DNA from 3 places in the Pseudomonas sp. B2M1-30 genome. Region 2 is predicted to be linked to each of the others. Evidence: riboswitches for the same ligand, from Rfam matches in the RefSeq annotation. Region 2 holds a riboswitch; each other region holds the start of a gene.

Region 1 (4,206 bases), on a different contig from region 2:
CCAGGGCTGCGGCCAGGCCGACGTGACCCTGAAGGAAGGCATCGAGCGCACCTTGCTCGAGCGCATTCCGGAGCTCAAGGGCGTTCGCGACGTGACCGACCACACGCAGAAAGAAAACGCTTACTACTAAGGCGTTCGCTGCGAACATAAAAAACGGCGCACCGTGAGCGCCGTTTTTTTATGCCTGAAACTCAGGACTTGTCCGCCAAGTGGCCGCTACGGCCGATACAAATGCGCATGCCCCGCGCGATACAGCGACGACTCACTGAAATGGTCGCTGCCCAACACCCGGCCCACCAGAATCAACGCCGTGCGTCGAAAACCCTTGGCGGCGACTTTCCCGGCGATATCCGCCAGCGTTCCCACGACCCAATCCTGATCCGGCCAGGTCGCGCGGTGAATCACCGCAATCGGGCAATCGGCGCCGTAGTGTGGCAGCAGCTCGGCGAGGATCTTTTCCAGATGATTGACCCCCAGATGAATCGCCATGGTCGCCCCGTGCTGCGCCAGACTGCCCAGTTCTTCCCCGGCGGGCATCGCGGTTTTGTCCGCGTAACGGGTCAGGATCACGCTTTGCGAGATATCCGGCAGGGTCAGTTCGGCGCCCAACAACGCGGCGCAGGCGGCGGTGGCGGTGACGCCGGGGATGATTTCGAACGGGATGTCCAGCTCACGCAAATAGCGGATCTGCTCGCCGATCGCACCATACAGACTCGGATCGCCGGAATGCACCCGCGCCACGTCCTGTCCCCGGGCGTGGGCGGATTTGATCAGTTCGATGATTTGTTCCAGATGCAATTCGGCGCTGTTGACCACCGTTTCGGCTTGATGACCTTGCAGCACCGCCGCCGGTACCAATGAGCCTGCGTAGATGATGACCGGGCAGGTGCGGATCAGCCGCTGGCCTTTGACGGTGATCAGTTCCGGGTCGCCGGGGCCGGCGCCGATGAAGTAGACGGTCATCGCTGAATCCTGTGAAAAAGGGCAGGGTGAGGCGGTATCAGAGCGCTTCAGATGAAGAATGCTCATGATCGATGGCGGGGATTATCGGGATTTCAGGCGGCGCCGGCCAATGCCAAAGTCGCCTGGGCGTATTTCTGCCGTGAAATCAGCAGTTTTGCAGGGGCCTGGATCAGCTGTTCGGCAAGGGCCAGGGCGGCACTTTCGGCCACGCCGTAGCAGCCGGTGCGCTCATAGGCGATTTGCGAACGGTGACTCAATCGCGGCTGGTAACCGGCCAGTTCCTCGCGGCTGAAGTAGAGCAGGGGCAGCGCGAGTTGCGCGGCAAGTTCTTGCAGGCCCGGTTCGTCACGTTTGAGGTCGATGCTGGCCAACGCCTTGACTGCCCGCAGTTCAATGCGATGAGCCTGCAAGGCCTGGTCAAGCAGCGCACGCAGGGTGCTGGCCGGGCAGCCGCGCTGGCAGCCCAGGCCGACCACCAGGGTCGGCGCTGCGCCAGCATCGGTCATGCGTTGTATTGACCGTCGTTCTTGCGGCGGAACAACCAGGCGCTGATCAGGCCCAGGGCCAGCCAGAACGCCACGTTGGTCAACTGCGAAGCGATCTTGAACTGAGCTTCCAGCACTTCCGGAGCGAGCATCGAATGCACTTCCGGTTGCGGCGCGCCGATCACATGCGGCACGGCGATGATCGCCACGCCAAGGATCTTCATTAGCCAGTTGCGGCTGAACGCGATCAGCGACAGACCCACAGCGGTGGACGCGGCGGTGCCGATCCACCACATCTGCCGCGAGGCCAGATCGGCGGCAGCGGTGCCCGGCAGTTCCGGCGGCAGGCCCATGGTCGGCGCGAGCACGAAGGTCGCATAACCGGCGAGGCCCCAAAGCAGGCCTTGCGAGGTTTTGGTCGGCGCACGCAGGGTGTACAGACCGGCCAGCATCAGGGCGAAACCGACAGCGACGACGAGGTTGCCGCCGGTGGTCGAAACCACGCGCTGCCAGCCATCTTCCGGCTCCCAGGCTTCGGCGTCGTGCGTGTGCGCGGCGGTGCCGGCGGCGTGTTCGTGAACTTCAGCCACTGGCTCGGATTTCTCGAAGGTTTCCGCCTGGAGAATCAGCGGCGACACCCAGAAGCTTTGCAGCAGGGTCAGCAGCAGGGCGGCCAGCAGGCCGGTGAAGCCTGCGGTTTGGGCAATGCGCTTGATCATGTCGTCAGGTCTCAGTGGCACGGGAACGCGGCGCTGTGGCGGGTATCGTGGGCGGCGTTGTGTACCGCTTCGATGTGCGAGAAACCGGCGAAGTAGACCAGGCAGGCACCGAGGATCGACGCGCAGACGGCGGCGGTCAGGCGTTGGCTCAGGGTGTTGGTGCTGGAGATCTTGTCCGAATTGCTGCCGGTGCTGCTGATGATCGACATGGCGCTTCCCTCTGGAGTGTCAGCGGGTGAACGGAGCGCATGAAAACCCCTGCGGGTCAGGCACGCAGAGGTTCGAACAGCGCCCGCCCACCGCGGGTTTGTTATGTTCAGCGACGCAAGGTACGCGCTGTGTGTTGCGGGCCGGTCTCCGGGCTCGCGAGGGGTGGCGTCTGGCCGACCTGCAAGCATCACCTTCCCATGCCATGGCACAGTGGATCTGACGCTTCTCTCGCTTACCGTTGCGGGGGCAGCACCGGACTGACATGGCTTTTGAGTAAAGCACATGATTCACCGGTTTCCCGTTTCACCCTTTGCAGGGCACCCGTAACAAGGTGTGTAGGAGAGCATGGGGGAGGGTTTGAGTCAATTGAATGGGGGCATATCCGTTTTTTGAGCACCCGAAGCAACGGATATGCCCCCAATCTCAAAATCCACCAAGCATTGACCCATCCCCATACCCTGCGTAGCCTTGCGCTTTCGAGGTTCTTCGGCGCGTGCCGAAGCTAAGAAGGGAACGCGGTCCAAGCCGCGGCTGCCCCCGCAACTGTGAACGGTGCTGTTCGCTGCCACGCCACTGCAGGCTCCCCCTACGGAGCTCGCGGGAAGGCGCAGCGAATGCCGGGCCAAGTCCCGAACGCCGTCAGCCAGGAGACCTGCCTCGATACAGATTCTCACTACAACCGGGCGGGGTGATCCGGTGGCGAACGCTTCCGGCGCGTGTCTGCGTGGCCGGTTCTCGTCCCGTATGCCCGCCACCTTGCCAAAGGGCATCCGATGAAAACATTGGCCAAACTTCCCGTCACCATCGTCACCGGTTTTCTCGGCTCGGGTAAAACCACCCTGCTGCGGCACATGCTCGACAACGCCCAGGGTCGTCGTATCGCGGTGATCGTCAACGAGTTCGGCGAGCTGGGCATCGACGGTGAAATCCTCAAGCAATGCACCATCGGCTGCACCGAAGAAGAAGCCACCGGCCGCGTCTACGAACTGGCCAACGGTTGCCTGTGCTGCACCGTGCAGGAAGAGTTCTTCCCGGTGATGCGTGAACTGGTCGCCCGTCGCGGCGATCTCGACCACATCCTCATCGAAACCTCGGGCCTGGCCCTGCCAAAACCACTGGTGCAAGCCTTCCAGTGGCCGGAAATCCGCAGCGCCTGCACCGTCGACGCGGTGATCACCGTGGTCGACAGCCCGGCCGTGGCCGCTGGCACCTTCGCTGCGTTCCCGGATCAGGTCGACGCCCAGCGCAAACTCGACCCGAACCTGGACCACGAGTCGCCGCTGCACGAGCTGTTCGCCGATCAACTGGCGAGCGCTGACCTGGTGATCCTCAACAAGGCTGACCAGACCAGTCCGGAAGATCTGGCCCGTGTGCGCCTGGAAGTCGCCGAAGAACTGCCGCCAGCGGTAAAAATCATCGAAGCCAGCAACGGTCGTCTGCCGCTGGATGTGTTGATTGGTCTGGGCGCCGGTTCCGAAGAGCACATCGACAGCCGCCACAGCCATCACGATCACCACCACGACGGTGATGATGACCACGACGATCACGATCACGACGCCTTCGACTCGATCTCCATCGAGCTGCCGCAAGCCGACGAGAGCCTGCTGCTCGACGCCCTGACGCAACTGGTGGTTCAGCACGGCATCCTGCGGGTGAAGGGTTTCGCGGCGATCCCGAACAAGCCGATGCGCCTGCTGATCCAGGGCGTGGGCACGCGTTTCGACAAGCACTTCGACCGTCAGTGGGGTGCCGATGAAGCGCGCGTCACCCGGCTGGTGCTGATCGGCCAGGAACTGGACGCCGCCCGACTTGAAGCGCAACTGCGCGCC
Region 2 (4,206 bases):
GTCGCGCCCGGGCGCACCATGCGGATGCCGGCGCACATGGCCTCGTAGGTGGTCTTGATCAGATGCTGCGCTTCGGGCGTCGCCTCGCCGACCACGTACATACGGCTGGTATCGCCGAACCAGCCGTCCTTGATCACCGCGATGTCGAGGTTGACGATGTCGCCGTCCTGCAACGGCGTGCCCGACGGAATGCCGTGACACACCACGTCGTTGACCGAGGCGCAGACCGTTTTCGGAAATCCGTGATAACCGACGTTGGCCGGAATGGCTTTCTGCACGTTGACGATGTAGTCGTTGCACAGGCGGTCCAGCTCATCGGTGGTGACGCCGGCCTTGACGTGGGGCACCAGCATCGCCAGCACTTCGGCGGCCAGTTTGCCGGCCCCGCGCGATTGTGCGATGTCGGCCGGGGTGTTGATCTTGATCTGGTTTCTCATGCCGTGACTGCTTCCTGAGTCAGTTGTTGCAGGTCCAGGCCGCCGGCCTGTTCAGCGCGAATCAGCAAGCGGCAGATGGCGCTGTGGTCGAGGTTGGGGTGCAGTTCGGCGAGCATGCCGATGCGCATCCAGTGCTCGGCCTGTGCGTTGATCGAGCGGCTGAGCGCGGTGCTGGAGATGCGCAGATTCTCGTGCATGTCCTCTGAGATCTTGACGATGCCCATAAATGTTTCCGATACGAAATATATATGGATCGTATATTAATCGGACAGTCGCAAAAATTGCAAACCCGCAGCGGCGCGGCAAATCGCAGGCAAAAAAAAGCTGCCAGAAATGGCAGCAAAAAACTGAGAGCACGCGATGTATTGAGGCCAGTATGGGCGCCGGATAATGACAGCGTCATGACAGCCGAAAATTCATCGAACCGCCCCTGCGGCGTCATCAGGATGTCATCAAATCAACGGCAGAATCCTCGCAACCGCGAGCCTTCGACGGATGATTTGCAAGGATTCCCATGAAAGACGACGCCTCTCTGTTTGCCGCCATCGACCTGGGCTCGAATGCGTTTCGCATGATGATCGGCCAGTCGGTACGCAGCCGAAAGGGCCTGATGATTCAGGAAATCAAAACCCTGCGCGAGCCGGTGCGCCTGGCCGAAGGCCTTGATGGCGGCGCGCTGGATGCGTTGGCCCTGGATCGCGGCTGGCAGGCGTTGGCGCGGTTCGGCAAGAAGCTGCGCGGCTTCGAACCCGGCCGCGTGCGTGCCGTCGCTACCAGCGCCGTGCGCGAAGCCGACAATGCGCCGCTGTTTCTGGCCAGCGCGGAACGGCACCTGGGCTTTCGCATTGACGTCATCTCCGGGCATGAAGAAGCGCAACTGGTGTACGCCGGGGTGGCCCATGCCCTGCCGAGCGCCGAAGACATGCGTCTGGTGGTCGACATCGGCGGTGGCTCCACCGAACTGATCCTTGGCCAGGGCTCGCAACCGTTGCTGACCGAAAGCATCGCCATCGGCAGCGGCACCTTGAGCGCGCGGTACTTTCGCGGCGGCGAAGTTTCTTGCGCCGCCCTGCAGGAAGCCGAACGCGTCGCGATCCTTCAGTTTGAAAAAGTCGCCCGGCGTTATCGTGCCCAGGGCTGGCAGCAGACCATCGGCTCTTCCGGCACCGCGCGCATGCTCGCCAAAGTACTCAAGGCCAATCGCCTGAACGACTTCGGCCAGGACGGCATCACCTACGGCGGCCTGCTGCGCCTGTCATTGCTTCTGCTGAAAGTGCAGAACGTCCAGCAACTCAAACTCGCCGGTCTGCAACCCCACCGCCAGGGCATCCTGCCCGGCGGTCTGGTGATCATGCTCGCCGCGTTCAAAGCGTTCGGCATCGCGCAAATGATGCCCTCTGAACCGGGCCTGCGCCTGGGTGTGTTGCACGGCTTGATGAGCAACCATTAATACCCGCCTCGCTTTATATTCCCGCTCCCCTTCGGCGGCCCGATCGATTACCATGCCGCCGCCGGTTCCCAAACGGGATCAATAGGGAATCCGAGGTGCCTGCACGGCACCAATCGGAACTGCCCCCGCAACTGTAGGTGCTGAGCCTGCTCCTTGACTGCCACTGGGATCACCCCCGGGAAGGCCGGAGCACAGGCGATGACGCATCAGTCAGGAGACCTGCCGGCGCAGTAAATCACTAACCGGCGGGGTGTCCGGGAGGACATCCTGCCGTGCGCGTCCTCGATGGATGCCCGGCCTTGCGCGGCCTCCTTGCCTGCGTTCGATGGTGTGTTTCCAAGCCGTACCCTCCCGCTCCGCGTACGGTTCCCCTGGAGACTGCATCATGCTGCTGCCCCACGTTGCCACCCTCATCGCCGGCCTGACCCTCAGCGCTCTTGCCCAGGCGACACCGACTCACTATCCCCTGACGATCGAAAACTGTGGCAGCACCCTCACCTTTGCGCACGCACCAACGCGCACGGTCACCATCGGCCAGGCCGGTACGGAAATGCTCTACGCCATGGGCCTGGGCGACAAAATGGTCGGCACCTCGCTGTGGTTCAACAACGTGCTGGACACGTACAAGGTGCAGAACGACAAGGTCGGGCGGCTGGCCGACAACGAACCGAGTTTCGAGGCGGTTATCGGCAAACGTCCGGAACTGGTCGCCGTGGAGCTGGAATGGATGGTCGGCCCGCAAGGGGCGGTCGGCACCCGCGAGCAGTTTCATGAGCTGAAAATCCCTACCTATCTGCTGCCTTCCGACTGCGAAGCCAAGGACAATCTGGTCGGCGCCGACGGCACACGCCTTGAGCCGTTTCGCATCGACAGCATTTACAAGAGTGTCAGCCAACTGGCAGAAATCTTCGATGTGCGTGACCGTGGCGAACAGCTCAATGCCGAGCTCAAGGCCAGCCTCGCCAAATCGATCGCCACCGCGCGCAACAAAGACTTGAAGGATGCCAGCGCGCTGGTCTGGTTCTCCAGCGCCCAAATGGACATCGAACCCTTCGTGGCCGGCCACAAAGGCGTTCCTGATTTCATGCTCAGTACCCTCGGCGTGCGCAACGTGGTGCAATCCGATGAAGAGTGGCCGACGGTCGGTTGGGAAACCATCGCCAAGGCCAATCCGACCTTTCTGGTGATCGCGCGCATGGACCGCCGTCGCTTCCCGGCTGACGACTACGAGAAAAAACTGGCGTTCCTGCGCAGCGATCCGGTGACTCGTAACATGGAGGCGGTGAAACACAACCGCATCATCATTCTCGACGCCATGGCGATGCAGGCCAGCCTGCGGATGTTCGACGGCGTTGAACAACTGGCCTCGGCCATTGACGGCTACGACCTGTCGAAATGATCAGGGGCCTGGTCCGTCTGTCGCTGGTCGGGGCGATCCTGTTGGCCGCCGTGATCGCCGGTGTGGCCATCGGTGAAACGCCAATCGAACCGGGTGTGGTGTTTCAAGTGCTGGCCAACAAACTGTGGGCGGCCGGCCATGTGCTCGACCCCATCGATGAAGGCATCGTCTGGAACTATCGCCTGACTCGTGCCCTGGTGGCGGCCGCCTGTGGTGCCGGTCTGGCGACCTGCGGAGTGATTCTGCAATCACTGCTGCGCAACCCGTTGGCCGATCCCTATCTGCTGGGCATTTCCGCCGGCGCCTCGACGGGCGCGGTGATGGTGGCGTTGCTGGGCGTCGGTGCCGGAGTGCTTTCGCTGTCGGCCGGGGCCTTCGTCGGCGCCGTGACGGCCTTCGTGCTGGTGATCCTGTTGGCGCGCGTCAGCGGCTCCGCCAGCGGCACCGGGCAAATCATTCTGGCAGGGATCGCCGGCTCGCAGCTATTCAACGCGCTGACGGCGTTTCTGATTACCCGCTCGGCGAGCTCCGAGCAGGCGCGCGGGATCATGTTCTGGCTGCTGGGCAATCTCGGCGGCGTGCGCTGGCCTTCGGTGTGGCTGGCGGTGCCGGTGGCCCTGGCTGGATTGATTGTGTGCCTGTGGCATCGACGGGCGCTGGATGCGTTTACCTTTGGTGCGGATTCGGCGGCGTCCCTCGGCATACCGGTGCGCCAGGTGCAGATACTGCTGATCGGCTGCGCGGCGCTGGTAACAGCGGTGATGGTCTCGATTGTCGGCTCGATCGGTTTTGTCGGTCTGGTGATTCCTCACGCCGCACGTCTGCTGCTGGGCACCGGCCACGCACGCCTGCTACCTGCCAGCGCCCTGGGCGGCGCCTTGTTTCTGATCGCTGCCGATGTGCTGTCACGCACGTTGATC
Region 3 (4,206 bases), on a different contig from region 2:
GCCCCGGCTGGCAGTTTCAACAGATCGGCCAGCGCCTGCGGCTCGAACAGCGACACCCAGCCCATCCCCATACCTTCGGCACGCGCCGCCAGCCACAGGTTCTGGATCGCGCAGGACAGCGAGGCCATGTCCATTTCCGGCAGCGTGCGGCGCCCGAAAATATGTCGCTCGCGATCATCCATCAGCGCCGCGACCAGCACTTCGGCGCAGTCGTTGATGCCTTCGACCTTGAGCCTCATGAACTCGTCACTGCGCTCGCCAAGGGCCTCGGCGGTACGCACCCGCTCTTCTTCCACAAGGCTTTGAATCTGGCCACGCAGCGCACGGTCACTGATACGAATGAAGCGCCACGGCTGCATGAGGCCGACACTCGGCGCCTGGTGCGCGGCTTCGAGCAAGCGGCGCAGCAGTTCGGGTTCGACCGTGCCGCCGCTGAAGTGGCGCATGTCGCGACGTTCGGCGATGGCGCGGTAGACGGCTTCGCGCTCGTCTTCGGAGAAGGCGTTGTCTGTCATAGCCCCTTCGCGAGCGAGTCCGCTGCCATCACGGTTTCAAATACGGGAGCGGCCTCAGGATCAGGCGCCAGCAACGCGGCAATCGCCACCGGATTGGACGGGAAGTAGAAATGCACGTAGGACGCCGTCATCCGCCCGTCCCGATAAACCGCTTCGGCTCCGCGCCCGCCGTTGGGGCTGTGGCCTCGGGCGATCGGGGTCAGTTCGGTGGTGGTCAGGGAATGGTGGTAGGTGTGACCGCGCAGCTCACCTTCCGGCAACTCGACCGATTGCAGGGCCAGCGCCGCCAGGCGTTTCTGCATCACCGCCTCACCGCGCAACAGACCGACCAGCTCAGCGCGGACGCCGTCGACATCGGTCAGCGCATCGAGCAGATACAACATGCCGCCACATTCGGCGAGCAACGGCTTGCCGGCGGCGTGATGCGCACGGATCGCGTCGAGCATCGCCGTGTTCTGCGCCAGCGCGACGTGGTGCAACTCCGGATAACCGCCGGGCAGGTACAGGCTGTCCGCCTCGGGCAATTGCGTGTCACGGATCGGTGAGAAAAAGCGCAACTCGGCGCCCATCGCCCGCAGCAGATCAAGGCTCGCGCCGTAGGTGAAGGCAAACGCTTCATCCCGCGCAACAGCGATTCGTACGCCTTCGAGCAAGGGTTCGGTGACCTGCATCTCAGGTGCAGCGAATTCGACCGCCGGTGGCAGCGCTACCTCGCAACTGCTGGCGAGTGCTTCGGCCGCCGCGTCGAGGCGCAGGTCGAGGTCATTGAGTTCGCTGGCCTGCACCAGGCCGAGATGGCGGCTCGGCAGTTCGATTCCGGTTTCCCGGGACAACGCGCCGTACCAGCGCAAGCCTTCGGTGAGGCTGCCTTCGAGCAACTGCGCATGGCGCAAGGTGCCGACGCGATTGGCAAGCACGCCGGCAAACGGCAAGTCCGGCTGGTAGCGCGCCAAACCAAGAGCCAGCGCGCCAAAGGTCTGGGCCATGGCAGTGCCGTCGATCACGCCCAATACCGGCACGCCGAAATGCCGCGCCAGATCGGCGCTCGACGGCGTGCCGTCGAACAGTCCCATCACGCCTTCGATCAGGATCAGATCGGCCTCGCCGGCAGCTTCCCACAACAGGCGGCGACTTTCCTGCTCGCCGACCATCCACATGTCCAGTTGATAGACCGGCGCACCGCTGGCGCGCTCAAGGATCATCGGGTCGAGAAAGTCCGGGCCGCATTTGAACACACGAACCTTGCACCCCTGATTGCGGTGCAAACGGGCCAGCGCGGCGGTGACGGTGGTCTTGCCCTGGCCGGAGGCCGGCGCGGCGATCAACACCGCCGGGCAGTGACGTGGTGACTTCAAAGTTCGACGCCTTTCTGCGCTTTGATACCCGCCTGGAAGGCGTGCTTGATCATGCCCATCTCGGTGACGGTGTCGGCCAGCTCAATCATTTCCGGCTTGGCGGCGCGGCCCGTCACGACAACGTGCTGCATCGGCGGTCGGGCCTGCAAATCGCTGAGCACCTGATCGAGGTCGAGGTAACCGTGCTTGAGGGCAATGTTCAGTTCATCGAGCACCACCAGGCCAATGGCCGGATCGCGCAGCATCTGCCGGGACACTTCCCAGGCCGCTTCGGCGGCGGCGATGTCACGCTGGCGATCCTGGGTTTCCCAGGTGAAGCCCTCGCCCATCACATGAAAACGCACTTGCTCGGGGAAGCGGCGGAAAAACAATTCTTCGCCGGTGCTGTTGCGGCCCTTGATGAACTGCACCACGCCGCACTGCATGCCGTGGCCCATGGCGCGCGCGAGCATGCCGAACGCCGAGCTGCTCTTGCCCTTGCCGTTGCCGGTCAGCACCAGCAGCAGGCCGCATTCGTTGGGCGAATTGGCAATGCGCTCGTCGATCACGGCTTTTTTGCGCTGCATGCGCGCCAGATGACGTTCGTCACGTTCGGGGGAATCGGTCATGGGGGAGCTCTCCGTTGAGGCTGGATAACGGCGGGCAGGCACAAGAATAGACGGCAACAAGCCTGGCATCGCCCACCGTGATGCCGCTGGATGGATCAGGCCGGTCTCCGGGCTCATGAGCGGCGTCGGCCGGACTGCGCGCCTTCCCGCATCGCTGTCGGACGCAGTGGCACAAGGCGCAGTCTTCACTCATTTACCGTTGCGGGGGCAGCGCCGGGATCGGAGTCGTTCTTCGCCTGAAGACAACCCTCACCGGCTTCCCTGTTTCACTCTGTCGACATCGGTCACAGAGCACCTGAAACAAGCCGCGAAGGTTAGAGGGTTGGGGGTGGAGCGTCAATTGAAGAGGACGCCGCCGAGCGAATAACTGCCGTCGATCAATTATCTGGCGCCAATCTTGTGCCACACTGAGACAAGTGATATCAAAGAGCCACACCCTCACATCAGACAAGAACAAGGTGAGCCCCATGCAAGGCATGATCATCAGCAACCCGCGCCTGGAATTCCTGCGCCCGGTGCTGGAACGCTGGTTTGACTGTATCGACCGCTACAACACCGTGCGCGGCGACAACGACACGCCGTACTGGCACGATGAAAAAGCCAACCTCGGCCTGTTGTCCGCTGCCGCGTGGATGGCTGAGCTGGTGACACTGCGCGACACCGCCACCCGCAAACAGAACGAGGAAGGCGAGCGCAATGCCCGCACCGACCTGTTCATCGCCGGCGCCGAGGATCGCGCCTTCATTCAGGCGACGCAGCGCTGGCCGCGAGTGAACAACCTCAACCTCAGCCAGGCTTTGGCCGAGATCACCAGCGACGCCAAGCGCATCAGCTATGCCAGCGACCTGAAGCTCGGCTGCCTGTTCGTCGCGCCGCAAAAGGCCCAACACAGCGCCAGCCCCGAAGAGCTGCAAGACATGGTCGACGACCTGCAAAAGGAACACACCTGCGCCGTCGCCTGGTATTTCCCCTACGCGTACCGCAAATTGCACAGCGATGCCGGCAATTATCATCCGGGCATCGCCGTGCTGTTCAAGGAAGCGCGCGGCTGACCGGTTGAACCATCGGGCTTGCGCCCTTCTCTATGATTAAGAATGCATTCATAGGGAAGATCAGTAATGCGCAAGCCCCAGCTCGTTTTCATCATCGCCTTCGCCGGCGGACTTGCCGCGTGCGGCGAGTCGTCCAGCCTGCAAGTGTCCGACGGCACCGGCCCATCACCCAAACTGCCCGAACCGAACAAGACCCTGATCCCGACGGTGAACATCGCCCCGGCGACCGGCTGGCCGGCGGGTGGTAAACCGACAGCCGCCGCAGGCACCCAGGTGGCTGCGTTTGCCGATAACCTCGATCATCCGCGCTGGTTGTATGTGCTGCCCAACGGCGATGTACTGGTGGCGGAAACCAACGCACCGCCCAAACCGGATGACAGCAAGGGCATTCGTGGCTGGGTGATGAAAAAAGTCATGGGACGCGCGGGTGCCGGCGTGCCCAGCCCCAACCGCATCACCCTGCTGCGCGATGCCGATCACGACGGCGTCGCCGAGACCCGCACGGTATTTCTGCAAAACCTCAACTCGCCGTTCGGCATGACTCTGGTCGGCAACGATCTGTACGTCGCCGATACCGACCGCCTGCTGCGCTTCCACTACGAATCCGGCGCCACTGAAATCAAGACGCAGCCGATCAAGGTCACCGACCTTCCGGGCGGCACGCTGAATCATCACT

What was found. Region 2 has a riboswitch for cobalamin ahead of N8H74_RS21540 (ABC transporter substrate-binding protein). Riboswitches for the same ligand answer to the same signal wherever they lie in the genome.
Region 1: it holds a riboswitch for cobalamin, as region 2 does, so the genes downstream of both, N8H74_RS04560 (CbtB domain-containing protein) here and N8H74_RS21540 (ABC transporter substrate-binding protein) in region 2, are expected to answer to the same signal.
Region 3: it holds a riboswitch for cobalamin, as region 2 does, so the genes downstream of both, cobO (cob(I)yrinic acid a,c-diamide adenosyltransferase) here and N8H74_RS21540 (ABC transporter substrate-binding protein) in region 2, are expected to answer to the same signal.

What each region holds. Positions count from the first base shown of each region.
Region 1 is NZ_JAOEJT010000002.1:198,366-202,571, forward strand. It holds gene nfuA (Fe-S biogenesis protein NfuA) at 1-130, shown strand, start outside; gene cobM (precorrin-4 C(11)-methyltransferase) at 217-963, opposite strand; gene N8H74_RS04550 (cobalamin biosynthesis protein) at 1,056-1,469, opposite strand; gene N8H74_RS04555 (CbtA family protein) at 1,466-2,167, opposite strand; gene N8H74_RS04560 (CbtB domain-containing protein) at 2,179-2,376, opposite strand; cobalamin riboswitch at 2,498-2,717, opposite strand; cobalamin riboswitch at 2,840-3,052, shown strand; gene cobW (cobalamin biosynthesis protein CobW) at 3,151-4,206, shown strand, end outside.
Region 2 is NZ_JAOEJT010000012.1:51,176-55,381, forward strand. It holds gene map (type I methionyl aminopeptidase) at 1-437, opposite strand, end outside; gene N8H74_RS21525 (ParD-like family protein) at 434-661, opposite strand; gene N8H74_RS21530 (hypothetical protein) at 686-955, shown strand; gene N8H74_RS21535 (Ppx/GppA family phosphatase) at 952-1,887, shown strand; cobalamin riboswitch at 1,933-2,129, shown strand; gene N8H74_RS21540 (ABC transporter substrate-binding protein) at 2,273-3,286, shown strand; gene N8H74_RS21545 (iron ABC transporter permease) at 3,283-4,206, shown strand, end outside.
Region 3 is NZ_JAOEJT010000011.1:191,321-195,526, reverse strand. It holds gene bluB (5,6-dimethylbenzimidazole synthase) at 1-515, opposite strand, end outside; gene N8H74_RS21105 (cobyrinate a,c-diamide synthase) at 512-1,870, opposite strand; gene cobO (cob(I)yrinic acid a,c-diamide adenosyltransferase) at 1,867-2,478, opposite strand; cobalamin riboswitch at 2,559-2,792, opposite strand; gene N8H74_RS21095 (hypothetical protein) at 2,946-3,530, shown strand; gene N8H74_RS21090 (sorbosone dehydrogenase family protein) at 3,597-4,206, shown strand, end outside.